Regions from separate parts of the Paenibacillus sp. FSL W8-0426 genome, predicted to be linked through region 2. Evidence: riboswitches for the same ligand, from Rfam matches in the RefSeq annotation. Region 2 holds a riboswitch; the other holds the start of a gene.
The links. Region 2 has a riboswitch for S-adenosylmethionine ahead of MKY59_RS25935 (methionine ABC transporter ATP-binding protein). Riboswitches for the same ligand answer to the same signal wherever they lie in the genome.
Positions count from the first base shown of each region.

Region 1 (3,417 bases), 3.0 Mb from region 2:
CCCGATGATTTCGTTCAGGTGGGATTTTTTGGTGTGCATCAGAATGTCTTCCTCGAGCTTCTCGATGCGGGCCTCGATCCGATCGCCCACCGTGAAGTAATTGTCGACGATCAAGTCGATCAACAAGTACAAGAAACGGTCCGGCGTGTTGGCTTCCTGTTCCCATAAGATGGGCTTCAGTGTACGCAGCTCGCTGACCTTTTGTTTGGTCACGCTTATAATGAAATGTCTGCCCAAAAACAGGTTGACAGCCCGCAAGAAGATTTCTTCATCATCGAATCGAATGCTGTTAATGACGATAAAATAATGATTTTCGTAAATTTCGATTTTTGGACGCTGTTCGTCCTCGCTAAGGCAGTCCTCCACCGCCAGGTCATGGATCATGAACAGGGGCTGGAGCACCGCCAAATCGTCAACGTCTGCATCGATCCAGTAGAATCCCTCTGCTGGTGGCGTCAGCGTTTGTTCAATATCGTCCACCGGGATAAATACACCGTTGTTTACCAACCGGATTTTCATCGTTATCCACTCCTTCTGCACCCGCCACTATGGCGGATCACTCTTGAATTAGGGCGCAAAGGAACAGATCAGCCGGTCGGCAGCGGGGTCTGGAGATCAGACGGGATGACTTGGTATCCAAACGGAATAAACGTCCCGCTGCCGGCATGCTGATGTCAATTCACTATGCAGTTTGCTGGAACTCGTCTGCCAATCAGGCCTCGGGTCGCCATCCATTGAATATGTCACCTCTCACATAAGGGTATGCAACACTTGTCTAGTATACCGCTCGTACATGGTGCTTTCAAGCGTAAAAATGTGTCGATTTTGGCGCCACACAGCAGTCTATGAATGTAGGGAACAAACGGTTCCGCTTCATAAAAACAGACCTGCAAACATATGCTTGACGAGTAGGCGTTATTGTTTTAAAGTATACGTTAAACATGCTATCAACAATTGAATACGGCGAAATCTTATCAAGAGTAGGTGGAGGGACTGGCCCGATGAAACCCGGCAACCGGCGGCATAACCGCACGGTGCTAATTCTTGCAGCGACTAAGTGCACATACATTGAGGCACTGTTGTTACTGAGAGATGAGAGAGGCGCATATCCGTTTTACATATGACCTTTCTCGGAGTCCGAGGAAGGTCTTTGTTATAATTATCGGAATGACTGGGCTTTGGGCATCCGATTGTTCTGGTATATGCACCGACTTCTCAGCACTGATTTTCGCTAAGCAATTTAAGGCTGTCCCGTAGACGACAAGGGCTGCATGTGGACATTGCGTCTGCGCTCGGAGACCAGCTCTTGGCAGCTAAGCCTGCATCTATCTATGCTTAAGGAGGAGTTACACACCATGCCGATCAAAATACCAGATGCCTTGCCCGCAAAGGAAGTGCTTGCGGGAGAGAACATTTTCGTAATGGATGAATCGTCTGCTTACAAGCAGGATATTCGCCCATTGCGCATTGCTATTTTAAACCTGATGCCGACCAAAGAAACAACGGAAACCCAATTGCTCCGCCTTGTGGGGAATACGCCGATTCAGGTGGACATCGTGCTGGTGCATCCGAAATCCCATACCTCCAAAAACACGTCTCAGGAATATCTCAACCTGTTCTACAAAACGTTTGACGAGATTGAGCATCGCCGTTTCGACGGCATGATCATTACCGGCGCCCCAGTGGAACAGATGGATTTCGAAGACGTGAACTATTGGAAGGAAATCCAGGAGATTTTCGAATGGACCAAAACCAACGTTACGTCGACCATGCATATATGTTGGGCTTCGCAGGCGGGTTTGTATCATCATTTTGACGTGCCGAAAATTCCGCTGGCCGAAAAATGCTTCGGCGTTTTCCCGCACACGGTGAACAAATCCCATGTTCCGCTCCTGCGCGGATTTGACGAAGTGTTCAACATCCCGCATTCCCGCCATACGGAAGTACGGCGCGAAGACATTTTGAAAAACGACAATCTCGAAATTTTGTCCGAGTCGGAGGAGGCAGGCGTGTTCCTGGTAGCCACCAAGGACGGCAAGCAAATTTTCGTGACAGGCCATGCCGAATACGATCCTCTTTCGCTGAAATGGGAATATGATCGTGATGTGGCCAAAGGATTGAACATCGATCCGCCGAAACATTACTTCCCGAATGACGACCCTTCCCGTGTTCCTCCGGCAACCTGGCGGGCGCATGCAAACTTATTATTCTCTAATTGGCTCAATTACTATGTGTATCAGGAAACCCCTTACGATATTGGTCCGCAAATTTAATTGTGATAACAGGAGGATGCAGCAATGGAAGATAACAAGCTGAAAATTGAAAGTCGACTGGCCCAAATCGGGTCCGTCAATGAACCGGTCACGGGCGCGGTGAATTTTCCGATCTATCAATCAACGGCGTTCCGCCATCCAAAGCTGGGGCAGAGCACCGGGTTCGATTATATCCGCACGACCAATCCGACCCGCAAAGTGTTGGAGGAAGCAGCAGCTGCATTGGAATCCGGCGATGCCGGGTTTGCGTGTAGTTCGGGCATGGCTGCCCTGCAAACGATCTTCTCCCTGTTCGGACAGGGGGATCACCTAATCGTGTCGCTGGACCTGTATGGCGGAACGTATCGCCTGCTGGAACGGATTTTATCCCGGTTCGGCGTAACAGCCAGCTATGTAGATACCACTGACCTCGCGGCGCTTGAAGAAGTGCGCAAACCGAATACAAAGGCGGTATTCATTGAAACACCGACAAACCCGCTGATGATGATCACAGATATAGAGGCCGTTAGTGCTTGGGCGAAAAGCCATGGTCTGTTGACCATCGTCGATAATACGCTCTTGACGCCGTTCTTCCAACGTCCGATTGAGCTTGGAGCCGACATCGTCATCCACAGCGCGACCAAATATTTGGGCGGTCACAATGACGTGCTTGCCGGTCTGATCGTAACGAAAGGCGAGCAATTGTCTGCCGAAATGGCATTCCTGCATAACTCCATCGGTGCCGTGTTGTCCCCGAGCGATTCTTACCAGTTGATGAGAGGGATGAAAACGCTGGCTCTCCGCATGGAACGCCATGAGCACAACGCGTTGACGATTGCGAAGTATTTGCTGGAGCATCCCGCAGTGGCCGAAGTGTTCCATCCCGGTCTGTCGGATCATCCAGGCCATGAGCTGCAAAACAAACAGTCCAGCGGTAACACGGGGATTTTCTCCTTCAAGGTTAAGGATGCCCGTTATGTAGAGCCAGTCCTGCGCCATATCAAGCTGATCGCTTTTGCCGAAAGCCTGGGCGGGGTCGAATCGTTGATGACGTATCCTACCGTGCAGACACATGCCGACATCCCGCTTGAAATCCGCGACGCCGTCGGCGTGGATGACCGTTTGCTTCGCTTCTCGGTCGGCATCGAGCATGTGGATGACCTGA
Region 1 covers NZ_CP150203.1:1,860,304-1,863,720, forward strand. Annotated here, with positions in the region: gene corA (magnesium/cobalt transporter CorA) at 1-519, opposite strand, end outside; SAM riboswitch class I at 969-1,099, shown strand; gene metA (homoserine O-succinyltransferase) at 1,356-2,273, shown strand; gene MKY59_RS08565 (PLP-dependent transferase) at 2,298-3,417, shown strand, end outside.
Region 1: it holds a riboswitch for S-adenosylmethionine, as region 2 does, so the genes downstream of both, metA (homoserine O-succinyltransferase) here and MKY59_RS25935 (methionine ABC transporter ATP-binding protein) in region 2, are expected to answer to the same signal.

Region 2 (3,417 bases):
CCTGCCAGCAAACCTGGCAGTGCCTCGGGCAGCAATACCCGACGGACGATTTGGCCTGTAGAAGCACCCATGGACTGAGCGGCTTCAATGACGCCGCGATCCACTTCGCGCAGCGTCGTTTCCACCAATCGCGCAAAATACGGGGCAGCCGCAATAACCAACGGAGGAATGGTGCCCAGCACGCCGGTTGCCGTTCCAACCAAAGCTCGGGTGAACGGAATAAGAGCAACAATCAAAATAATGAATGGAACCGACCGAAGAATGTTAACGATAATAGAGAGAATGGTATATAAAATCTTGACTTGCGACGAAGCCGAGCGTGCTGTCATGAACAGCAAAACGCCAAGCGGCAAACCGATAATAACCGTGAACAGGCCGGACGCCCCTAGAATCTGCAACGTTTCAACGGTAGCCTGGCTGATCTCTTCCCATCGAATGCTTGAAAAATCCATTATTGTAGCACCTCCACATCAAGCCCCTGCTCGACCAGTTCGTTCATCGTCTGCCTGATGGAAGCAGGCTCGCCCTCAAACCTTACCGTCAATTGTCCGTAAGGAACTTGTTTGATGGTCGAAATCGTGCCTTGCAAAATGGCAAAATCGACGCCTGTTTTGCGGACCGTTCTGGACAGAATGGCTTCATATGTCTTTTCTCCCAGAAAAGAGATTCTCACCAGTTGGGAAGCTCCGTTAGCCAATGCGTCACCTTTGACCGGTGCACTGACTGCCAACAGCTCCGCCGAGGCATCGTCCCGCTGGATGAAATCGCGGGTGACCTCATGCTGCGGCTTGAGAAATACTTCCGTTACCGGCCCTTGCTCCACGATGCCTCCCTGGTGAATGACCGCCACACGATCGCATATGCTCTGGATGACATGCATTTCATGCGTAATCAGTACGATCGTAAGATCGTACTTCTCGTTAATGTCCAGCAGCAGCTTCAAAATGGAGGCCGTCGTCTGCGGATCAAGCGCCGAGGTCGCTTCATCGCAAAGCAGGACCGCCGGATCGCTGGCCAGCGCGCGGGCAATGCCTACCCTTTGCTTCTGTCCGCCTGAGAGTTGGGCAGGATACTTGCCGCTGTGGTCTTCCAACCCGACCAGAGAAAGCATCTCTTTGACCTTGCGGTCGATCTCCGCCTTGGGTGCATTGGCCAACTTGAGCGGAAATGCCACATTGTCGTACACCGTCGCGGATGACAGGAGGTTGAAATGCTGAAAGATCATGCCGATTTTGCGGCGTTGCTTCTGAAGCCCCTGTTTCCCAAGCTCCGTTAAATTGACGCCGTCGACCCACACTTCGCCGCTCGTCGGCCGTTCCAGCAAATTCATGCAGCGAATCAACGTGCTTTTTCCCGCCCCAGAGTGGCCGATAATGCCGAAAATCTCGCCTTTTTGAATGGTCAGGTCGAGTTCGGCTAACGCTGTCGTTGCTTTGGCGCCTTTGCCGTATGTTTTGGTTAATGCCTTTAATTCAATCAAAATAGCTTCTCCTTCCCGCCATTACATGTATCTTTACCCGAAAGGCTGGAAAAACTCCTTCGGACGCCGAGAAAAACGACTTTAGTCATATCTCCCGAGCAAACCGATCATCGTTTGGCGAGTAATCATAAACCTGTATTGCAAGCAGATCCTTCCAATCTGCATTCTCCCCGAACCAAAAAAGAGCCCCTCTGCAGAAAAAAGGGCTCTTTGCGTGAAAGATTATGCCTTCTCATCTGCCAAAATCGTGCTCTGCACCATTTTGTAGGAATTAGCACCTAACATCTATAAAGAATGACATCGTGTCACACCCCATAAATCGGTTGCCGGGCTTCATCGGGCCTGTCCCTCCGCCGCTCTCGATAAGAATATATGATTTTTAATCAGTATTGAATATAGGAACTCAGTATAATCCAAGTATTCCGGTTTGTCAAAGGTAAATATTACACCCTAATGGGTGCTGTTTTTGCGATTCAAGCCGTGCTCACGCCACAAGGCATTAATGTAGCCATAAGCCGTCTTGATGGTTTCGCACACCATGTCCGTTCCTTGCCTGAGCTCATGAAGATGCTGGTCCAGATCCTCCAGCTGCACTTTGCCCTGCAGCGTTTGATGCAGCTGCCACAGGTCATCTTGCATCTCCCAGTTCATGTAATGAATCTCCATGTTGCGTCGCTTGCGCAATCGGCTCATCGGTTCGCGGTATTTTTCTTTGATCCGGATCAGCGCTTCGGCCAAATCGGCATGAACTTTAGCATAGCCGAACTGCCTGAGTACTGTAAAGTAGGAAAAGTGGGCTTTGACCTTTGAGGTATTCAGGTCGAAAATTTCGTTGATGACCGTTCCGGTTTTGTCCAAAATGGCGAAACAGCGAATGAAGCCGTCCTTATAGAAATATACGTAGCGCGCATATTCCGCCTTTTCGGCAGCGGTCATGTCTTCCGTAGAGCCTGCTTTCACCTTTTTCCGAAAATGGGAAGCCGCAAAACAGCTTTGCTCCAATTCATCCAGCGAGGATATCAAACCTTGGGTCCAAACATACAGTTTGCGGTAATCATGCGTCGGGTCCTGATTCAGGTCCAACTGTCGCTGCAGGAGCCCCAGCGTTTCCACCATCGCTTCGATCGCTTCTTCCAGAACGCCTTCATTCCGGCGCGGGGGTTCACCCAGTAGTGTTCGCAGCATGAGCATGCCTCCTCTTGTCCAATCTGTCTCAACCACCCAACTTAAGCATAACCCCAACCGGAGACCGAGTAAACGCACAGCGCTATTGCACCATAGCGTACCCGAATCCGGTGCGGATCAAACAAAATCCACCCGCATCCGTGACGATGCATCACGAGGGCAGGTGGACTTGGGAAAGCAGATCAGAACCGATTAACCGGTTTGTGCAGTTTGTATACCAGAAAACTCATGTACGTCAATATGCCGAACAGGATGGCAATATCAAGCATGTGCGACAAGGCAACAAACATGTACACTTCCGGACGATTCATCGTAAGCATCATCAGGAAACCGATAAACACTTGCAGCAACACCAGCACAACCGACACCACACCCAGCGTTCTAAGCTCCTTATTATCCGGATGTTTGCGGTATGCATAGTGCCCCAGAATCGCAATCACGACGACGAGCGACACCGCTGCTAAACGGTGGATGAAGGCTACGGCAACGCCGCCGGACAGTTCAGGAACGATTTGCCCGTTACATAGAGGGAATCCGGAACAGCCGCCAGCCGAATCCGTATGGCTTACAAAAGCCCCCGTGTACACAACCAGGTACGTGTAAATGGTGGAGAACCACACGAGATTCCGGAAATTTTTGCTCACTCGCGGATATTTGTTCAAACGTTCCAGTCCGCCATGCTTGGCCTCTTGGCGAATGCCCAAAGCCATCATGAGCGAGCTGGCAAAGGCGATCAGCGCAAACCCGAAATG
Region 2 covers NZ_CP150203.1:5,748,328-5,751,744, forward strand. Annotated here, with positions in the region: gene MKY59_RS25930 (methionine ABC transporter permease) at 1-452, opposite strand, end outside; gene MKY59_RS25935 (methionine ABC transporter ATP-binding protein) at 452-1,480, opposite strand; SAM riboswitch class I at 1,710-1,849, opposite strand; gene MKY59_RS25940 (Cthe_2314 family HEPN domain-containing protein) at 1,931-2,665, opposite strand; gene MKY59_RS25945 (COX15/CtaA family protein) at 2,848-3,417, opposite strand, start outside.